One region of the Levilactobacillus namurensis genome, then DNA from elsewhere that is predicted to be linked to it. Evidence: riboswitches for the same ligand, from Rfam matches in the RefSeq annotation. Region 1 holds a riboswitch; the other holds the start of a gene.
The links. Region 1 has a riboswitch for thiamine pyrophosphate ahead of thiM (hydroxyethylthiazole kinase). Riboswitches for the same ligand answer to the same signal wherever they lie in the genome.
Positions count from the first base shown of each region.

Region 2: linked by a shared signal. The riboswitch ahead of cytX (putative hydroxymethylpyrimidine transporter CytX) and the one ahead of thiM (hydroxyethylthiazole kinase) in region 1 are both predicted to bind thiamine pyrophosphate.

Region 1 covers NZ_CP134159.1:499,817-505,068, forward strand. Annotated here, with positions in the region: gene RIN67_RS02165 (DUF2628 domain-containing protein) at 1-326, opposite strand, end outside; gene rlmD (23S rRNA (uracil(1939)-C(5))-methyltransferase RlmD) at 398-1,837, opposite strand; gene RIN67_RS02175 (oxidoreductase) at 2,027-2,863, shown strand; TPP riboswitch at 2,911-3,013, shown strand; gene thiM (hydroxyethylthiazole kinase) at 3,141-3,929, shown strand; gene thiD (bifunctional hydroxymethylpyrimidine kinase/phosphomethylpyrimidine kinase) at 3,956-4,771, shown strand; gene thiE (thiamine phosphate synthase) at 4,771-5,252, shown strand, end outside.
Region 2 covers NZ_CP134159.1:146,210-151,461, reverse strand. Annotated here, with positions in the region: gene RIN67_RS00675 (ABC transporter permease) at 1-208, opposite strand, end outside; gene RIN67_RS00670 (hypothetical protein) at 227-487, opposite strand; gene RIN67_RS00665 (TetR/AcrR family transcriptional regulator) at 484-723, opposite strand; gene RIN67_RS00660 (cadmium resistance transporter) at 947-1,519, shown strand; gene cytX (putative hydroxymethylpyrimidine transporter CytX) at 1,592-2,776, opposite strand; TPP riboswitch at 2,836-2,938, opposite strand; gene RIN67_RS00650 (helix-turn-helix domain-containing protein) at 2,986-3,291, opposite strand; gene RIN67_RS00645 (beta-galactosidase small subunit) at 3,561-4,535, opposite strand; gene RIN67_RS00640 (glycoside hydrolase family 2 TIM barrel-domain containing protein) at 4,516-5,252, opposite strand, start outside.

The DNA.
Region 1 (5,252 bases):
TTGTAGATGAACCCCCACAGAAGTTCCAGGCCCAGCTGAACCAGAACGACGATTTCGGCGTTATTGCCGACAGTCATCCTCAGAATCATCTGCACGCCGGCAGTGACCCCTAAGATACACAGGAGGTTGTACCAGTCGGCCCGAAAAATGGGCGGAACGACGGGGAATAGAAGGGCAATCCACGCAAAGCCAACTTTGGCGATCCGCATGTTCCCGGTTTCCGGGTTCACCACGGTCGCGTAGTTCGGGGGCAACGGTAGTCCTTGAGGGCCATTACCGTTGTTATTGTCGTTGTTATCGTTAAAGCCCTTAAAAGGATCTTGCATGTCATTAGCCAACTTTCTAACTAAAATCGTTAATAAAAGTCTAACACGAAATGCGAGAACTGCCTATTAATCTATCGTTGCGACAGCTTGACGACGGCTTCACAGCGTGCCGTCTGGGGCATCATGTCGACGGATTGAATGTAGTCGACGCGGTAATCCTCCGTTAGCGTGACCAGGTCTTTGGCTAACGTGGACGGGTTACAGGAGATGTAGACCAGCTTTTCGGGGTGGACGGCTAGGATGGTGTCCATCAGCGTCTCGTCCAGGCCCGTGCGGGGTGGGTCGACCACGATGGCGTCCGGCCGGAACCCGGCCACGGCCCACTGGGACATCACGTCTTCGGCGGTCCCGACTTCGTAGTGGGCGTTGGTGATACCGTTGGCTTCTGCGTTAGCGTTAGCGTCCGCGACGGCTTCGGGGATGACGTCCATCCCCCGGACTTCCTTGGCGGTGTTGGCCAGGGATAACCCGATGGTCCCGATTCCCGAGTAGGCGTCGACGACGGTTTGCCCTGGTTGCAGGTCTAGGGCCTGACGAGCCTGGTCGTAGAGGACTTCGGTTTGGGCCGGGTTCAACTGTAGGAATGCCCGGGCGGACAGCTTGAAGGCCAGACCGCCCAGCTTTTCGGTGATGGCGTCTGCGCCAGCCAGGTGCAGGGTCTGGTCACCCCAGATCAAGGACGTCTTCCCCGGGTTCACGTTCTGCATCACGGACGTGACTTGTGGTAACTCGTCGGCAATCCGCAAGAGCAGTTGGTGCTTGTGCGGGAGCTTTTGAGAGTTGGTGATGAAGACCACTTGGACGTCGTTGGTGTTGGCGGCCGCACGGACCACTAGGGTCTTGACGATACCGGAGTTGTGTTCCTCGTCGTAGATCGGCACCTCGAGGTCTTGGAGCATGGTGACCAGGGCACGCATGACCGTCATGGTCACAGGCATCTGGACGGAACAGGTCGGCAGGTCGACTAAGTCGTGACTGCGTTCGGCGTAGAGTCCGGCTTGAACGGTCCCGTCAGCGGTCTTGCGGACCTGGAACTGGGCCTTGTTCCGGTAAGCGTAGGGGTCGTCCATGCCCAGAGTCGGCCGCACATCGTAGTACTTGAAGCCGCGGGGCTGGTAGCGTTCCAGCGACTGACGGACGATGTCGCGTTTGAATTGTAACTGTTGGGGGTAAGCTAAGTGTTCCAGTTCGAACCCGCCGACTTGATCGGCGTAGCTGTCGCGTGGTTCCACCCGGTAGGGGCTGACCTTACGCAACCGGTGGATCTTCCCGCGTAAGAACCGGTGGGCGACGGTGGTGACTTCGACCACGGCTTCTTCGTTGGTCAGCGCGCCGGGAACGAAGACCGCCATGCGCTTGTAGTACCCGATGCCTTCCCCGTTGATGCCCATGCGTTTGATGGTCAGGGGGAAGCGTTGGCCGACTTCCACGTCGATCTGCGGGGTTTCGTGCCGGTCGTGACGCTGGTGGCCGGAGCGGTAGTTGGAACGGTGTGATTCGTATTTTGCCATTTAATTTCTCCTATATACTGTTGACGTAAAACCTAATAATCCTGCCCCATTATACCAGAGATTCCCGCCAGGCGGGGGCTTAGCGATTAAGGGGCGAAAAAGATGAAAAAATGGAGCCGCTTCCATAGAAAAATGGCGGTCGCTTGGGTACAATTAGAGTATCAACTCATTACTCAAGGGGGCTTTCTTATGCATCATCGTAAAGTGGCGTTGGTCACGGGCGCGTCTTCGGGAATCGGGAACGCCATTGCGAAGAGTCTGCATCGTAACGGGGTCGCCGTCTATGCCGGTGCCCGGCGGGTCGAACGGATGAACGACCTCGACGACCTGGGCATCACCACGTTGCCGTTGGACGTGACCGACGCCCAGAGTGTCGAGCACACGGTCGACCGCATCGTTAGCGAGACGGGGCGGATTGACATTCTGGTCAATAACGCCGGCTTCGGCCTCTTAGGGGCCCTGGAAGACCTAACCATCGACCAGGCCCAAGCCCAGTTCGACGTGAACCTGTTTGGCGCCGCTCGGTTGATTCAATCGGTCCTGCCCATGATGCGCCAGCAACACACCGGCCGGATCATTAACGTGACCTCAATCGATGGTAAGGTGGCCCAGCCGTTGGCGAGCTGGTACGTGGCTTCCAAGTTTGCTTTGGAAGGCCTGTCGGATGCCTTGCGGTTCGAACTGCGGCCCCACGGTATCGACGTGGTGGTGATCGAGCCCGGGAGTATCCAATCCGAGTGGGCCGATATTGCTAGCGACCACTTACAGGCCGCGTCGGGAACGGGACCTTACGCCGCGACGACCATTCAGGCCGTGGCGATTCTCAAGGCCGCTAAGCGCTTCGCGAGTGGCCCCCAGGTGATTGCACGCTTGGCGGACCGGGCGGCCTTGTCCCGGCGGCCTAAGACCCGCTACCACGCGGGGGCCGGAAGCTCGATCCTTTGGTTGCGTCAGTGCTTGAGTGACCGGGCACTCGACCGCATCTGGCGGGTGGTTGGTCAAGCCGCCCAACGGATTACCCGTTAACGCGAGAACCGTTGACGCCGTTGACCAAGACGGATATGCTAAAGATAATCTAACACTAGGGGTGCCCGTCATGGGCTGAGATGCAGAGCTGCGATCCCTTGGAATCTGTTCAAGTTAAGACTTGCGAAGGGAACGTGTTTTGTGGAAACAACGCCACCAGACCACGACCTGTTCGTGAGCTGGTGGCGTTTTACGTTTAGGGTTAGACCAACGGCGGGCCGGGGCCGAAACGCGTTTGGAACTGGCCGCCAACTACTTAATACGGGGAGTAATACTTATGAAGTTAACTTTACTGGATCAGTTACGCGAACAAAATCCAATCGTTTTTAACATTTCCAACTTCGTCACGGTTCAAGACGTGGCCAACGGACTCAACGCCTTGGGCGCGTCGCCCATCATGTCCGAAGAGGTCGCCGAAGCTGGCGAAATGGTCGGCTTGGCGGGGGCGGTCTGCCTGAACCTGGGGGCGTTTACCGTGCCGCAGGTCAAGCAGATCACCACGGTTGGCCAACTGGCTAACCAGGCCCACAAACCGCTGGTCATCGACCCGGTCGCCGTGGGCGCGGTGGCTTACCGGAAGCAGGTCGCCACGGAGCTCTTGCGGACCGTCCACCCCGACGTGATTCGGGGGAACGCGGGCGAAATTGCGGCTTTAGCTGGTCTGGACTGGCAAGCCAAGGGCATCGACGCCGGCGAAGGCGCCGGGGACCTGGTCACGATTGCGCAGACTTGTGCGCAGAAGCAACGGTGCGTGGTGATCCTATCCGGGCCGACCGACGTCATCACCGATGGCACGCGCACGATCCAAGTGGAGAACGGTACGCCGCTGTTCCAGACCCACGTGGGGTCCGGCGACATGCTGTCTAGCATCGTGGGCGCCTTCTGTGCGGTCGAAGACGATGCCTTTGAAGCGGCCCAGACCGCGTGCCTGGTCTTTGCGGCGATTGGTCAGTTGGTGGCTGGCAGCCAGGACCGGATGGGGTCGGGAACCTTTATCGTGAAATTATTAGATGCCTTACAATTCACCACGGTGGCGGAGATTCAAGCCATCGCGAATTACCATTAAGTAGGGTGCAGGAAGGATGAGTAAGTATGACCAATGAATTTCCACAAACACTAACCATCGCGGGAACTGATAGTGGCGGCGGTGCCGGGATCATGGCCGACTTGAAGACCATGCAGGAACGCCACGTCTTCGGGACGGCGGTGGTCGTGGCGGTGACGGCCCAGAATACGCTGGGGGTCCAAGATTTCATGGCGCTACCTAAGCAGCTGATCGACGAACAATTCGCGTCTTTGGCCGCTGATTTTAAGATTCGGGCCTGCAAGACGGGGATGCTGGCGGATGCCGAACACGTCCATATCGTGGTTGAGAACTTGAAGAAGTACCACTTCGGTCCGTTGACGGTCGATCCCGTCATGATCGCCAAGGGGGGCGCGGCGTTGTTAGCCGATGATGCGGTTGCTACGGTCCAAAAGGAGCTGGTACCGCTGGCCGACGTCTTGACGCCCAACCTGCCGGAAGCCCAACGCCTCACGGGGCTGACCATCACGACTTCGGAAGAGATGGAACAGGCCGCTGTCAAGCTCCAGGAAATGGGGGCCAAGAACGTCCTGATCAAGGGCGGTCACGAGGCCACACCGGATAAGGCCAGTGACTTCGTGCTGTTGGCCGACGGGCGGTCGTTCTGGTTAAGTGCACCGCGAATCGATACGGTGCGGACCCACGGAACTGGCGACACCCTGTCGTCGTGCATCACGGCCGAGCTTGCCAAGGGGACGGACTTCGAGAGCGCCATTCGGTTAGGGAAGGACTACGTGACCGCGGCCATCGCCCATCCAATCGAGGTGGGCCACGGTCACGGACCGTTGAATCATTGGGCTTACGGACAAGGAGGCACCATCTAATGTCAGTGACGTTTGAACCAGGCCTATTACGGGCCTACTTTGTAGCGGGGAGCCAAGACGTTCCCGGAAAAGACCTCCGCGTGGTTTTAGCGGAGATGTTACAAGCCGGCATCACGGCCTACCAGTTCCGCGATAAGGGCGCCAGCACCCTGACGCCCGCGGAACGACTCGCGTTAGGTCGCGACTTGCGCGACCAGTGCCGGGCGGCCAGCGTGCCGTTTATCGTCGATGACGACGTCGACATGGCCCTGGCGTTGGACGCGGATGGCGTCCACGTGGGCCAGAGCGACGAACGGATCCAACAGGTCTTGGCGGCCACGAAAGACCGGCAGATGTTCGTGGGACTGTCCTGTTCGACGTCGGCGGAAGTCGCGGCGGCGAACCAGTTAACGGGCTTAGCCTACATCGGTAGTGGGCCCATCTACCCCACGGTCTCCAAGGACGATGCCGACCCCGTGATTGGAACGGCGGGCCTGCAGGC
Region 2 (5,252 bases), 350 kb from region 1:
TCAGCGACTGGGACAGGCTGACGTTGGCGTCCTTATCCAAGGCCACGCTCTGCGCCTGCCAAGAATCGATGGCCTGCGTGTTTTGTTGCGCTAGCCCATAAGCCAGGCCACTTAAGACATAGACTAAGTAACTGATCAGGAGAATCATCCCGATAATCAAGCCATACCGGAGCTTCTCGTGACGAATTTCTTTTAAAGCTAAAAACATCTGTTTCCCTCCTTAGGTCTAGTCCGCTAACGCCCGTAATGCGGTCTGGAACCGCGCTAGACTGGCCGTTCGACTATCCGGGCGTAACATAATTTCTTTAATCGTGGCGTGGCTCAGGACCATGGCCGCCCAGACGGGAGCCGTCATGGTCGCCGGAATGGCGGGCGCCACGGGCAACAGGCCCTCGTTGGTTTGAAAATGGCGTTGGATCAACGCGTAATAGGGGCTGGCAGTCGCCTGGTCCACGAAGTCGCGGACCGCCGCGTAGGTGGCAGTCACATCGAGGTCGGCACGGCCTGGTGAATCTGGTCGAGGGCCAAGCCGTACAGGTACTGATACGCGTCGGTCAAGTCGGCGAAGTACTTATAGAAGGCCCCGCGCGCAATATCGGCCTGCTTGACGATGCGGGCGACTTGCGCTGTGGCTAACGAGTGCGCTGAAAATTCTGTGAGGAGCGCCGCCGTGATGCGGTCGCGTTTGGGTGCGGTTAAATGGTCAAAGGTTGCGGTTGGCATTGAAACGCCTCCTGAAAATGGTTAGTGACACCGTGTCACTTTTAGGTGATGAATTGAGAATAGCACGTTGGTGACACCGTGTCAACTTTAGCCGTTCCAGTACCGAAGATTGTTAAATTATTGTCTAAAATCATAAATTTCTTGTGTGATTGCGGCGGGGGTGCGTCACTAGTCCGGCCGTATGGTACGCTTAATTCACTAACGTTTTCGGGGAGGAACCACCATGTTGACCACTATCGCAACGGGTATCGTGGCTTACGCATCGACCAGTATTGATTGCTTGATTTTACTGACCATCTTATTCGGAATCCATGGCAACTCAGCCAACCGCGCCATCTACCTGGGTGATTGTCTGGGAACCACGGTACTGCTTCTGATCAGCGGCCTTTGTGCGTATCCGTTACGCAGTCTGCCCCAAACCACGATTATGGGTGTCCTGGGCATCTTTCCGATTCTCATCGGGCTAAAAACGGCGTTCACCGCACCCTCAGCTCAGGATTCCTCTCAACTGACTAAGTCTCGTCACCGCCTCTCCTGGACCATCGCGACGTTAATCATTTCGACCGGCGCCGACAACATCAGCGTTTACGTCCCCTTACTGACCCAGGCTCTATCCTGGCAGATTGTGGTCTTGATCATCACCCTGTTTGCCATGCTGACGGTCTTCTATTGGGCGGCCAAGTGTCTGGCCCAGTTGTCCTACCGCCACTGGTTACAGCGCAACGGCCACTATGTCACGGCAGTCTTGTACCTGTTCATCGGGTGCTCACTGCTGTTTCGCGCCTACGCCCCTTAATGTTTCATGTGAAACAAAAAACGCCCGGATTCGGTCAGCACACACTGACCGAATCCGGGCGTTCATTTTGCGTTAATCTTGCTTAGTCATCAAGGGATACCGCCGGGTGACCCGGCTCGTCAGGTAGACGCCTACCGATAACCCCAGCAGGAGCAATAACGTGGTCCCGCCAAAGAAATCCAGCTTCTGTAACCAGGAATACCCGATGACCCCGACGAGCCACCACGCGAAGTTCCAACCCACGGCTAACCGTTGCTTGAGCCCGAAAACGCTGACCGCCAAAATGGCGAATAACGGGGAGAAGACCGCGCCAATCGCGTACAAGAAGTTCTGGTAGAAGGTCATCGAGACCCCTAACGCGATGGCTAGCCCCACCACCGTGACGCCGACACCCCACAGGTTCACGTGCCCCCGGTGCACCAAGTTGTTCAAGTTGGTGGCCGCCGAAAAAGCGTCCATGAAGGTAGTGGTCACGGTTGAGAACACGATCACCAGCAGGGCCAGAATCCCGATCTTCGACTGGGCTAAGACGGCCGTGAAGTCCGCCTGACCCGTTAAGATCACGGTGAATAAGCCAATCGCGAACATCGCGACGCTCCCCAGGAAATACCCGCTCACGCTGACCAGGCTAGCCCGCCAGGGTTGCGTGGTCTTACGGGTGTAGTCCCCAATTAAGGGTAACCAGGATAGGGCCATGGTGACGTTCAATTCAACGGCACTCCCAAAGCTTAACGCCGCACCATGACTGGGATGGACGTGCCCGGTCGCCAAGATGGCGCCCATCATGACCAGCATCCCCACGGCCAGGAGAATCACGACCAGGTTATTCACCCGAAACAACCAGTCGTGGTCTAGGAGTAGCCAGACAATAATCAAGGCCGCCACGATGCTGGCCATTAAGACGGCCGAGTGGAACCCCAGCAAGTGCTGGGAAATACCGTTCATCGCGAGCTGGGCATTGACGATCATCACAGCGGTCCAACCTAATAATTGCAACGCGTTCAAGAGGGAAAAGAGCCGGACGCCCCAGGGACCAAAGACCGTCTGGGTCACCCCAATCGCCGACTGGTGTTGCTGAGCGGATAAGTAAGCCGCCGGCAACAGAAAGAGGCCACAACCGATCAAGTGCCCCACCAGAATCGCCGCCAATCCCCGTTGCCATCCTAGTGGGGCCATCAGGGTACCGGTCACGATCTCGGCAATCGAGATTGCCGCGCCAAGCCAAAGTAAAAAGAGGCCATGTAACTGTGTCTTCATCCAAAAAACTCCTTTGATTTACAAAAACGACTCCCGCTGGGTCGAGTCCGCGCGAAAGTCGTTTTAATCGAACACTTTCCTTCGCAAGTCCTAACTTAACAGGTTCAAAGGGATCGAACGATCGTTCATCTCAGCCCAATTGGGGCACCCCTAGTGTTTTCGTATTTAGATTTACTTCCATGGTACCGTTATCACTGCTAGAACTCAAGTTAATCCGAGTAATCCCAAGTGAGGGGCGGCGTGGATTCGGCTAAGAAACGGGTATACTGCTCTTGCGGCTGGTCGGTAGCCAGTGGCTGACCATCCACCCGATTCTGGGCGACGTACGCCGCAATCTGGGAGAGCGCCATCCCACTGAGCCGTAACCGCTTGATCCGACTGAGCCACTGCAACGCACTGGCGTCTAAGGTGCCTTGGGCCGTGGCCGTAATCAATCCCTGTTGCTGGTAGACCTGCACCGCCGCCGGTGTGAGTCCCACCAATTCTGCTGCCTGCTGAACTGTGTAGTCTGTCATGCTGAAAGCCCCCCGAACCACATCCTGTTAGGTACGCGTTTGTTCTTAATTATTAATAATAGTTTTTAATAATCAAATTTAATTATTAACTAAGATTTGTGATTTTCACAAGAACATATTTCTAAGATACCTGCTCTTGTGCCCCAGCACAACCCTCTTTACACAAGTCATGCAGAACCTTTACATTCCGGGGGTTAGCGCCCTCTTTTTATTACTATTTTGATAATCAAGCTCAAAAAAGAGCCGGCATCAAACCGACTCTCTTGTGATTAATGATTAAGTTCATCAGGACCCGCAATCTTAAAGCTAAAGCTGTGACCCGTCTCGGCCGAAATATGGTATTCCGGCTCAACATCAGCGCCCCAACTATCAATCCCACCGACGCCCCGCACGGCGCCATAGATGGTCAGGACCGTCCGACGGGCAGGCGGTAATTCTTCTTGGTGAGTTGCATTTTCCAGTTCCGCCGCCGTGTACGGCAGGCAGCTGAACGCAAACGGTTCATCAGCTTGTTGAACCGTCAACGAAAAGGCCTGCTGGTCCGGGTCGGCGTTGTTCAACGTGGTCTGCCGGGTGACCGTCACTTGCTGCGTCTGCATGTGCATCCCGTTTTCTTGCGGCACCAGGTACGGCGTCACGGGCAAGCCGTCAACCGTGTAAGTGCCCGGAATGCCCCCAGCCATCCGATCGGGGTAGGTCTCTCCGGACAAGCCCTGGTAACTGAAGCCGCTGGCCATGGTGGGCGCAATCAACTGGAACCCTAACGCCGGTAGCTCGGGCAAGCCCGGTTGACCCGTATAGTTTTCCTGAATCGTGAGTTGACCCGTTGCATCCACCGTGTAGACCACTTCAACCATGGTCGCCGGAACCGTCGTGGTGGTGTAAGTGAAGGTCAGGCTGACCGTATCCGCCGTCTCGTGGTCGCTATAGCGGTTGTTTTCGGGCGCAACGGGGAGTGTGATGACCCGCCCGTTGACCGCCACTTCGATATCGGTGCAGGGACTGAAGAGGTCCGCCCCCAGCCACATCGCGGCATGCGCCGAGAAGTGGTTCCCCCGGTCGTTATCCGTGGTGGCGCGCCAAAACGCCGGCTTGGGGGTCCGGTACAACCACTCTTTACCGTACTGTTGTAAGGATTCTAGGCCACCCCGGTCATAGTTGAAGATGTAGTGGAAGTGCTCGCCCACTAATCCCAGGGTCGTGTCGCCGTAAATGACGTGTAGCTTAGTCGTCGTAGTTGCCATAATAGTGGCTCACCTCCTGAAGTGCTGGTTTCGGGGTCCGGTCCGCAAACAACAGACCGTCACCGGAGAATTCGTAGTCGGCTGGCCGGTCGTCAAAGTCTCCACCATACCGCAAAACATCGCGGCCCGTGACTTCATCTTTGACCAACAGGGCCTGGTCGATATAGTCCCAGATGAAGCCACCCTGGTACATCGGGAACTCGTCCAGCAAGTCCATGTAACTTTGCATGCCGCCCAAAGAGTTCCCCATATCGTGCATGTATTCGCAGTTGATGAACGGCTTTTGCGGATCATGTTGCAGGTAGTCGCGAATGGCTTTAGGAGGATCGTACATCATGCTTTCCATGTCGGAAATGCGGTCGGCGTAGTCCCGGTTACGGCAGACGCCTTCATAGTGGGTCAACCGCGTGTCATCGTGGTCTTTGTAGAACTGGTTCATCGCGGCGATATTGTCCCCCGCGTAGGACTCGTTCCCCAGAGACCAGAACAGGATGGCCGGGTGATTCTTGAACGTCTGGTAGTTACTGCGGGCCCGGTCCAGAACCACGGCACGCCATTCTGGTAAGGAACCCGGTACGTTATACGAGGGTTCAACGGCACCGCGCTTCTGCCAAGTTCCGTGTGATTCCAAGTTATTTTCGGCCATCATATAGATTCCCGCTTGGTCGCAGAGGTCGTACCACACGTCTTGATCCGAGTAATGACAGGTCCGAACCG